DNA from 2 places in the Dactylosporangium sp. CA-139066 genome. Region 1 is predicted to be linked to the other one. Evidence: riboswitches for the same ligand, from Rfam matches in the RefSeq annotation. Region 1 holds a riboswitch; the other holds the start of a gene.
The links. A riboswitch is a leader RNA that binds a small molecule or an ion and turns the genes downstream of it on or off. The one in region 1 is predicted to bind cobalamin.

Region 2: another riboswitch for cobalamin. It lies ahead of ACQEVU_RS18730 (ribonucleoside-diphosphate reductase subunit alpha); the one in region 1 lies ahead of ACQEVU_RS36770 (VWA domain-containing protein).

What each region holds. Positions count from the first base shown of each region.
Region 1 covers NZ_JBNJNH010000001.1:8,049,605-8,055,016, reverse strand. The annotation lists gene ACQEVU_RS36790 (copper resistance CopC family protein) at 1-468, shown strand, start outside; gene ACQEVU_RS36785 (hypothetical protein) at 743-1,126, opposite strand; gene ACQEVU_RS36780 (hypothetical protein) at 1,192-1,980, opposite strand; gene ACQEVU_RS36775 (hypothetical protein) at 2,049-2,924, opposite strand; cobalamin riboswitch at 3,025-3,169, shown strand; gene ACQEVU_RS36770 (VWA domain-containing protein) at 3,228-5,273, shown strand; gene cobO (cob(I)yrinic acid a,c-diamide adenosyltransferase) at 5,275-5,412, shown strand, end outside.
Region 2 covers NZ_JBNJNH010000001.1:4,096,164-4,101,575, reverse strand. The annotation lists gene ACQEVU_RS18745 (hypothetical protein) at 1-2, shown strand, start outside; gene ACQEVU_RS18740 (RNA repair domain-containing protein) at 7-1,017, shown strand; gene ACQEVU_RS18735 (response regulator transcription factor) at 1,001-1,663, opposite strand; cobalamin riboswitch at 1,812-2,024, shown strand; gene ACQEVU_RS18730 (ribonucleoside-diphosphate reductase subunit alpha) at 2,136-4,436, shown strand; gene ACQEVU_RS18725 (ribonucleotide-diphosphate reductase subunit beta) at 4,427-5,412, shown strand, end outside.

The sequences.
Region 1 (5,412 bases):
CTGGACAAGCCGGTCACGGAGTACTACCTGACGGACGGCAAGTTCGAGCCCCGCGTGTTCAACACCGGCTACCCGGCGATCGTCGGCGTCTCACACTGGCCGGAGCAGGGCGCGTACACGGTGCTGTACCAGTCGGTAGCCTCGGACGGCGAGGCGGTCAAGGGCACCCTGAAGTTCACGTACTCGGGCCCGACCACGCCGCCGCCGGCCGGCTGGACCGCCCCGACGGCCGGCCCGCCGGACGCCCTGACCCACCCCCAGGCCACCCAGAGCCAGACCCCGGGCCTGTTCTCGGACGTCGGCAGCGCCCCCGCCGCGGCGCCGCCGCCCCCTTCCTCCCCGCCGACCCCGTTCGTGCTCACGGACTGGCTGATCCCGGCGCTGATCGTGGCGGCGGTCGGCTTCATGGTGGTCGCCGCGGCGCGTCGCACCCCGGTCCCGGTGTCCCGCAAACGCCGCCGCGCCTGACCAGGACGTTCGCGCCCCGCTGCCCCGCTGCTCGGGCCGGACGACGCCGGTCCCGTCGCGTGCCTTTCGGCGCCGACCCGAAAAATCCAGCCACTCCGTGGCCGGATTTTTCGGACATTTCATGATTTAGCGGGGCGCGCGGGCCCTCCACGCATTGAAGATCAGCTCCGAGCGCCTGGCGTGTGACCGTGAAGCGGACTGCGGCGAGCCGGGTGAATTGCGCATATACGAAATATCCGATATGTCGTGGCGCGGAGCGCCCGACATATCGGGGTCAGGGTGTCGGCGAAGCGGACGGGGAGCCGCACGTGGCCTGGATGCGCCGCGTCAGACGGTCGGCGAAAGCCGGGTCGCTCACCACGCGGCGCTGCAACTCGTCCACCTGGGCGTCGGTCAGGTCCGTGTAGATGGGGCGCGAGGCGTACGCGGAGGCCATCGCGTTCGGGTCCGTGTAGACCTGGGACTGCACCGAGCACAGATGCGCCGCCGTCGCGTCCAGGAAGATCGTCTCGCGGCGCTCCTGGGGCGGCGGGCCGGACGACGTGGCGGCGGGGGCCTTGATCTCCTGCGGGGTGGTGTCCGAGGACTTCCCACACGCGGAAGCGCCCGCCAGCAGGGCGAACGCGGTCACCGTGAGCACGGCACGGTTGCGGAACATCGGAAGCATGCCTCTCTGCCGGGCGGGGGCGGACCGGCCGGTGAAGCCGGCCCGCCGGACCCGCGTTACGCGACGACGAGGGTGAGGTCGTTGGTGTCGGTGGTGGTGCCGTACGCGAGCTTGACCGTCAGCCTGTAGGTGCCCGTGGCCACGGCCGAGGCGTCGAACTTCACGGCGGCGTAGTCGTCGGTGCCGACGGCGAGGCCGGCGCCCTTGTTCAGGGCGGTGTAGGCGCGGCCGGCGGGGTACGACACGACCAGGCCGGCGGGGCCACCCGAGACCGTGATGCGCAGGTCGTCGACGCCGGCGCGGCGCGACTGGAAGACGAGCTGCTGCCAGACCGGGGTGGCCTTGGGGACGGTGACGGTGGCCGTCTTCTGCACCACGGCGTCGCCGGTGACCGCCACGACCGGGAGGGTCGCCGTCACGGAGCCGGTGTGTGCGGTACCCGTGCACGACGTCGCGCCGTCGGCCCTGGTCGTGTACGAGTAGTCGAGCTTCAGCGGCACCAGCGCGAGCAGCGTCGAGGAGTTGAGGGCCACGTTGAAGGCGGCGTAGTCCAGGTGGCCGGCCTGGAGGGAGTCGCCCTTCGACAGCGACGAGTAGGCCGCGGTGTTCGTCGGGTACTTCACCGTGACGCCGGGGCCGGTGGCCGTCACCTTGACGTTGCAGATGTCGTCGGTGGCGGCCCACATGGTGCTCACCCAGCCCGTCTGGCCCGGCAGCATCGGGGCGAGGACCGGCACGACCAGGCCGAAGTCCGGGGTCGTCGCCGCGCAGGCCGGTGCCGCCGCGGGGACGATGGCGGCCGCGCCCGCGGCGCACGCGAGGGCGATGGAGGCTGAACGGCGCATCGGAGGGGTCCTTCCCGGGGTGTCTCGGTGTCGGTCTGCCTGATCGGCGGTGCGGCGGCGGTGTTGAGCTAGCCGGTGAGCGTGATCCAGGTGTCGTACTGGTGCACCGCGATTCCCGCGAACGCCGGGTACCGCTGCGCCGCCGTGTCCACCGCGGCCAGCGTCCGGTGCAGCTGGGTGGCTGAGTCGCCGTGGAAGCTGCAGTACCCGCAGTCGCGAAGCGGCTGCGTCTCCGCGCCCAGCCGCACGGGCTTGGCGACCCGCCCGGCCCGGCGCAGCAGGTCGTCGGCGACGCCGAGCATCGAGTTGCTGCCGGTGGCGGTGTTGCGGTAGCTCATCACCGTGATGCCGTCGACCCGGTCGAGGACCGCGTCGGCGAGGTTGCCGCCGCCGGGCGTGGGCACGGTCGGCAGCCAGAACGGGACGTCCAGCTCCACCGGCAGGTCCGTGGCCGCGTTCGTTTCGTCCAGGAGCGCGAGGAACCGGGGTACGAGTGCCGCCTGCTCCTGGGTCCATGAGGGAAGCAGGTACGGCTCCACGTCCAGGTGCAGGCCGCGGAACAGGCCCGTGGCCGCGGCGCCCCGCGCCCAGGCCAGCGCCGTCGCGTGGTCCGTGGTCCAGGCGGGATCGCCGCCGAGCGCGTCGAGCACGATCCCGGCGGCCTCGCACAGCCGTTGCAGCTCCCGCAGGCGGGTGAGCTCGGCCGGGCCGGCCTCGGGGTCGTAGTACGCGAACAGGGCCCGCACGCCGTTGGCCGCCGCCCAGTCCACGACCGGCCGCGGCTCGTCCTGCCGCCACAGCCACATCGCGCGCGTGCCCGGCGGCGCCACCGACGTCTCCGGCGCGAGCGGCGGCAGGCGCAGCGGGGTCGCGGCGATCAGGGCGATCGCCACGAGCACCACGCAGAGCCCGAGCTGCGCGGCCGAGTCCAGCCAACGCCGCATGTCCGGCCCATCGGCAGGCCGTGGACGATCGTGAGGGTCACACCGCGTCACGTTGACGGCCCCGGGGCCGGTGGGACACGATGGCCGGAAGCGGTATGCGGAGGAACCCGGTGCGAAACCGGGACGGTCCCGCCACTGTGACCGGGGAGCCGTCCCTCAGCGCACGGGCCACGGCCAGCTCATTCGATGTGATGGGTCGGCTGGAAGGCCGAGGTGGCGGCGGCGATCCGGGAGTCAGGAGACTCCGGCCGCTGCTGCTCCAGCCGTTTCGCGGGCGCGGACCCGCCGAAGGGAAGTGTGCCCGTGACGCCGCCGTATCCGTTCTCGGCCGTGGTCGGCCTGGCCGACCTGCGCCTGGCCCTGTTGCTCACGGCCGTGTCGCCGGCCATCGGTGGGGTCCTCGTGCGGGGCGAGAAGGGCACCGCCAAGTCCACGGTCGTGCGCGCCCTGGCCGCGCTGCTGCCCGAGGTCGAGGTCGTCTCCGGCTGCCGCTTCGCCTGCGACCCGGCCGCGCCCGACGCCGAATGCCCCGACGGGCCGCACACGCCCGGCGCCGGCTTCGAGCGGCGCCGCTCCGCCCTCGTCGAGCTGCCGGTCGGCGCCACCGAGGACCGCGTCGTCGGCACGCTCGACCTGCAGCGGGCCCTCGGCGACGGGGTCAAGGCCTACGAGCCGGGCCTGCTGGCCGCCGCCCACCGCGGCGTGCTGTACGTCGACGAGGTCAACCTCCTGCCCGACCACCTCGTCGACCTGCTCCTCGACGCCGCCGCGATGGGCCGCGCCCACGTCGAGCGCGACGGCGTGTCGGTCAAGCACGCCGCCCGGTTCCTGCTCGTCGGCACGATGAACCCGGAGGAGGGTGAGCCGCGCCCGCAGCTCGTCGACCGGTTCGGGCTCGTCGTCGGCGTCGCCGCGCCGCAGGAGGCCGCGCCGCGGGCCGAGGTCGTGCGCCGCCGCCTCGCCTACGAGGCCGATCCCGCCGCCTTCGCCGCGCGCTACGTCGAGGCCGACGCCGCGCTCGCGACGCGCATCGCCGCCGCCCGGTCCCGCCTCGGCGGGGTCGCGCTGCCGGACCGGGAGCTGGACCGGATCGCGCGGATCTGCCTGGCGTACCGCGTGGACGGGCTCCGCGCCGACATCGTCGTCGCCCGGACGGCGGTCGCGCTGGCGGCGTGGCACGGGCGGACGGTGGTGACGAAGGACGACGTGCGGGACGCGGCGCGGCTCGCGCTGCCGCACCGCCGGCGCCGCGATCCGCTCGACCCGCCGGGCGCCGACCGCGACCGCCTGGAGGAGGTCCTGGAGCAGGAGGCCGGCCCCGACACCGACGACGACGATCCGAACGACGATGACCCGGACGGCGGCGGCCCCGACGGCGGCGGCCCGGAGGGCGGCGGCCCCGACGGCGGCGGCGACGATGGCGGCCCCGGCCCGGACGATGGCGACGGCGGCCCCGACGCGAACGACGCCGGCCCCGGCCCGGACCGGGGCGCCGACGACAGCACCCCCGGCCCCCGCTCGCCCGACCGTGACGCACGCTTCGAACCACAAAAAGCGGACGAATCCGATGTATCCGACTCATCGGTTATGAGCCAGGAGCTGGCGTTCGCCGGGTTGCCGTACAAACCGAAGCTCCTCAGCATCGCCGGGCGCGCCAACCGGCAGGCGGGCTCGCACGCCGGACGGCGCTCGCCCGCGCTCTCGCGGCACGGCCGCGTCGTGCGCTCCCGCGCCCCGCTCGGCGGCAAGCTCACCAGCCTGCACGTCCCCGACACCGTGCGCGCCGCCGCGCTGCGGGGGGCGCGCCGGGCCGAGGCCCGCGACGTCCGCGAGGCGGTCAAGGTCGGCCGCGAGGCCAACCTGGTCCTGTTCGTCGTGGACGCGTCCGGCTCCATGGCCGCCCGCCAGCGGATGAGCGTGGTGAAGACCGCGATCCTGTCGCTGCTGCGCGACGCGTACCAGCGGCGGGACAAGGTCGGGATGATCGCGTTCCGCGGGCACGATGCCGCGCTCGTCCTGGAGCCCACCGCCAGCCACGAAGTGGGCGTGCTGCGCCTCGCGGAGCTGCGCACCGGGGGCCGCACGCCGCTGGCCGCCGGGCTGCGCCAGGCCGCGCGCACGCTGCACGGCGAGCGCCGCCGCGACGCCCGCCGGCGGCCGCTGCTCGTGGTCGTGACCGACGGGCGGTCCACGAGCGGGCCCGACCCGCTGAGCGTGGTGCCGCTGCTGTCCGGCGTACCGGCCGTGGTCGTCGACTGCGAGTCCGGCCCGATCCGCCTCGGCCTCGCGCGCCGCCTCGCCGCCGCGCTCGAGGCGTCCTGCATTCCGCTGACGAGCCTGGGAGCCTGAGTTGCCGCAGGGAAAAGTCGAGAACGTGCCCGACGACGGGCTCACCACGCGCCAGCGCCGCCGGCAGCACGTGCTTGCCGTACACACCGGGCAGGGCAAGGGAAAGTCGACCGCCGCGTTCGGGATGGCGCTGCGCGCG
Region 2 (5,412 bases), 4.0 Mb from region 1:
GACCGCATGCGACCGATCCAGGAGGTCGTGGCGCGGATCCGGTACGACGCCGCGATCGACGCGAGCCGGTTCGTCATCGGCTACGAGGAGCGCGGCGCCGGCATCCGCGAGTCGCCGCTGCCCGCCTTCGTCGCCGGGTCGGACGTGCCGTGGCATCGCATCCGGTACGTCCGCGCCGGCGACACCGTCGTCTGGGACCGGCAGGCCCGCATCGACCTGGTCGGCGCCGACCTCGCGGCGCTGAGCCCGTCCGCACCTGAAACCACGCCGCCGCCGTTGGCCGGGGAGCCGGTGCAGGTCGCGGTGTACAACGTGCTCTCCGACGCCCACGACCGCCACCGCACCTACCCGCACCGGCGGTTCCCGGCCTGCGTCGAGCTGCTCGGCGGCCTCGGCGCCGACGTCATCGCGCTGCACGAGGTGACGCACGAGCTGTGGTCGGCGCTGCTCGCCGCGGACTGGGTGCGGTCGCGCTACCACGTCTCCGACGGCCCGGCACCGGACGCCGCCTACGGCACCGTCCTGCTGAGCCGCCGGCCGCTGCGCTTCGAGTCGCACCGGCGGCTCGTGGTCGGCGTCGACGGCCGGCGGGTCGCCTTCGCCGCCGCCCACCTGACGAGCAACCGCGCGCCGGACGCGCCGCGGCGCCGCGCCCGCGAGCTGCGGGTCCTCGACGAGCGGCTGTCCCGGCCCGACGTCGAGGACGCCGTGATCCTCGCCGACGTCAACTTCGGCGACGACACTCCGATCCCGATGCCCGGCCTCGTCGACGTGTGGCCGGCCCTGTACCCGTACGACCCGGGCTACACCTTCGACCCGGGCGCGAACCCCCTCGCGGCGATCGGCGACCCGAACGGCCGCCCGGGCCGCCTCGACCGGATCCTGCTGCGCGGCGAGCACCTGGTCCCGGTCGAGATCCAGCGCTTCGGCGACCGGCCGTTCGCCGTCGACGACCGCCCGCGGTACGTCTCCGACCACTTCGGCCTCACGGCGCTGCTGGTCACGGCTGGTACTTGAACCCGATCCCGCGCACGGTGAGCAGATGCCGCGGCGCGGCCGGGTCGGGCTCGATCTTGGAGCGGAGGCGCTTGATGTGCACGTTGAGGGTGTTGCTGTCCTCCTGGATGCCGTCCCAGACCGCCTCGATGAGCAGGCCGCGGCCGAGGGCCCGGCCCGGGTTGCGCACCAGCGTCTCCAGCAGCTGGAACTCCTTCAGGGTCAGCTCGAGCGGCTGCCCGGTGACGGTCGCGATGTGCGCCGCCGGGTCCAGCGCGACCGGCCCGGCAGTGATGACGTCTGACCGGCGGGCGCCGGCCGGGCTCGGGCAGCGGCGCAGCACCGCCCGGATGCGGGCGACGAGCTCGCTGATCCCGTACGGCTCGGCGACGTAGTCGTCGGCGCCGTGCTCCAGGGCCGCGACGATGTCGTCCTCGCCGCCGGCGCCGACGACGATGATGCCGGCCGTGGACCGGGCCCGCAGCGCCCGGCACAGCGCCGGGGCCGGCAGATCCGGGACGGCCGGATCGAGCAGGACCAGGTCCAGGCCGCCCGCCAGGATCTCGTCGAGGGCCTCGGCGGCGGTCGCGGCCGATCGGACGTCGAGGTTCTCGCGGCACAGCACCACCGCCAGGTGGTCGGCCTGGACGAGCAGCAGGCGGGTCACGGTCCAGGCGCCTCCCTCGCGGACGGTGCGCGGGCACGATCGCGCAGCGGCTCACGCTGCGCCACGCGTCCTGAGAGGACCCTGAACGTGGCGAGCGCGACACGCCGACACACCATCTGGTGTTTCGCTTTCTCGATGCCTCCCATATATGGTGTTGCCCGCAGCTGGTTCGCCCGTCCCGCCAGGACGGGCGTCGCAAGAGGGAACCCGGTGCAAGTCCGGGACTGCCCCGCAGCGGTGAGTGGGAACGAAAGCCGTCAACGAAGCACTGGGCCGCCCGGTCTGGGAAGCGACGGCCGGTAGGCGACCGAGCCCGGTCAGGCCCGCGAGTCCGAAGACCTGCCAGCGCGCCGCGCGCCCAACCGGGGTGTGTGGCGGTCGAAGGCTGCGCGGGACGGCCGACGCCAACGCCGATGACGGCCGTGCCGTCCTGCGGTGGCGTCGCCCCTGCGCCGTGACGAGGGGGACACACATGATGCAGGTGCGCAAACGCAACGGCGACCTGGAACCGGTCGACGTCAACAAGATCGTCAAGGCGGTCGAGCGGTGGGTCGGCGACCTCGACGAGGCCGACCCGCTGCGGGTCGCCACGAAGACGATCAGCGGACTGTACGACGGCGCGACGACCGCCGAGCTGGACCGGCTGTCGATCCAGACCGCGGCGGAGCTCATCGGCGAGGAGCCGCAGTACTCCCGCCTCGCCGCCCGGCTGCTGGCCGCGTTCGTGGACAAGGAGGTACGCGGGCAGGGCGTCGCCAGCTTCAGCCAGTCGATCCGCTACGGCCACCAGCTCGGGCTCATCGGCGACGAGACGGCCGCGTTCGTGGCCGCCAACGCGCGCAAGCTCGACGACGCCGTCGACCTCGACGGGGACCTGCGCTTCGAGTACTTCGGGCTGCGCACCGTCGCCGACCGCTACCTGCTGCGCCACCCCGAGACCCGGCTCGTCGTGGAGACGCCGCAGTACTGGCTGCTGCGCGTCGCCTGCGGACTGTCGCAGACGCCGGGCGAGGCGATCGGCTTCTACCGGCTCATGTCGTCGCTGGCGTACCTGCCCAGCTCCCCCACGCTGTTCAACTCCGGCACCCGGCACACCCAGATGTCCTCCTGCTTCCTCGTGGACTCCCCGCGCGACGAGCTCGACTCGATCTACGAGCGCTACCACCAGGTGGCGAAGCTGTCCAAGTTCTCCGGCGGCATCGGCATCGCCTGGTCGCGCATTCGCGGGCGGGGCGCGCTGATCCGCGGTACCAACGGGAAATCGAACGGCATCGTGCCCTTCCTGAAGACCCTGGACGCCGGCGTCGCCGCGGTGAACCAGGGCGGCCGGCGCAAGGGCGCGGCCTGCGTCTACCTCGAGCCGTGGCACCCGGACGTCGAGGAGTTCCTGGAGCTGCGCGACAACACCGGCGAGGACTCCCGCCGCGCGCACAACCTCAACCTGGCCAACTGGATCCCCGACGAGTTCATGCGCCGCGTCGAGGCCGACGCCGACTGGTCGCTCATCGACCCGTCCGACGCCCCGCACCTGCCCGACCTCTACGGCGACGCGTTCGACGAGGCGTACCGGGCGGCCGAGAAGCAGGCGGTGCGCACCGTCAAGGCCCGCGAGCTGTACGGCAAGATGATGCGCACCCTCGCCCAGACCGGCAACGGCTGGATGACGTTCAAGGACCGCTCCAACGCGCTGTCCAACCAGACCGGGGCGCCGGGCAACACCATCCACCTGTCCAACCTGTGCACCGAGATCCTCGAGGTCAACAGCGACGACGAGACCGCGGTGTGCAACCTCGGCTCGATCAACCTCGGCGCCCACGTCACCGCCGGCGGCGTCGACTGGCAACGGCTGCGCGACACCGTACGCACCGCCGTGGTGTTCCTCGACCGGGTCATCGACATCAACTACTACCCGTCGGCGCAGGCGGCCGCGTCCAACCCGCGCTGGCGCCCGGTCGGCCTCGGCCTGATGGGCCTGCAGGACGCGTTCTTCACGCTGCGCCTGCCGTTCGACTCCGCGGCCGCGCGCGAGCTGTCGACGCGGGTGCAGGAGGAGATCCTGCTGACCGCCCTGGAAACGTCGGCCGAGCTCGCCGAGCGCTTCGGCGCGCACCCCGCGTTCGCCGAGACCCGCGCGGCCGCCGGCGCGCTGCACCCCGACCTGTGGGGCGCCCCGGCCGAGGGCGAGCGCTGGTCCGCCCTGCGCGCCCGGATCGCCGCGACCGGGCTGCGCAACTCGCTGCTCGTCGCGATCGCCCCGACGGCCACCATCGCGTCCATCGCCGGCTGCTACGAGTGCATCGAGCCGCAGGTGTCCAACCTGTTCAAGCGCGAGACCATGTCCGGGGAGTTCCTGCAGATCAACGGGTACCTGGTCGGCGAGCTCAAGGCGCGCGGCCTGTGGACGGCGGCGGTCCGCGACCGGATCAAGCGCGCGGAGGGCTCCGTGCAGGACATCGCCGAGCTGCCGGCCGAGATCCGGCAGTTGTACCGCACAGCCTGGGAACTGCCGCAGCGAGCGCTCATCGACCTGGCCGCCGCGCGGGCCCCCTACATCGACCAGTCACAGTCGCTGAACCTGTTCCTGAGCGCCCCGACGATCGGCAAGCTGTCCTCGATGTACCTGCACGCCTGGAAGTCCGGCCTCAAGACCACCTACTACCTGCGCTCGCGCCCGGCCACCCGCATCCAGCAGGCGACCGTGCCCGTCACGCCGGCCGTGTCGCTGCTCACCCACTCGGTCGAGAACCCCGAGGTCTGCGAGGCGTGCCAGTGAGCCTCCTCGACCCCGGGCTGGACCTGACGCTGCGGCCGATGCGGTACCCCGCCTTCTTCGACCGCTTCAAGGACGCCATCAAGAACACGTGGACCGTCGAGGAGGTCGACCTGCACAGCGACCTGCCCGACCTCGCGCGGCTCACCCCCGCCGAGCGCCACCTCGTCTCGCGGCTGGTCGCGTTCTTCGCCACCGGCGACACCATCGTCGCCAACAACCTGGTGCTGAACCTGTACCAGCACGTGAACTCCCCCGAGGGCCGCCTCTACCTGTCGCGGCAGCTGTTCGAGGAGGCCGTGCACGTCCAGTTCTACCTGAACCTCCTCGACACCTACGTCCCCGACGAGGCCGAACGGTTCGCGGCGTTCGCCGCGGTGCAGAACATCCCGTCGATCGCGCGCAAGGCCGAGTTCTGCTTCCGCTGGATCGACTCGGTGTTCTCGCTGCGCCGCCTGGAGACCCGCGCCGACCGGCGGGCGTTCCTGCTCAACCTGATCTGCTTCGCCGCGTGCATCGAGGGCCTGTTCTTCTACGGCGCCTTCGCCTACGTGTACTACCTGCGCTCCCGCGGCCTGCTGCACGGCCTGGCCTCGGGCACCAACTGGGTGTTCCGCGACGAGTCGATGCACATGGCGTTCGCCTTCGAGGTCGTGGACACCGTCCGCGCCGAGGAGCCCGACCTGTTCGACGCCGACATGGAGCGGCAGGTCCGCGACATGCTCGCCGAGGCCGTCGAGTGTGAGGTGCAGTTCGCCGCCGACCTGCTCGAGCAGGGCATCTCCGGGCTGTCGCTCGCCGACATGCGCGAATACCTGCAGCACGTGGCCGACCGGCGCCTCGCCGTGCTGGGCATCGCCCCGATGTACGGCAGCCGCAACCCGTTCGCGTTCATGGAGCTGCAGGACGTCCAGGAGCTGTCGAACTTCTTCGAACGCCGGGTCTCGGCCTATCAGGTCGGCGTCACCGGCACGGTCAC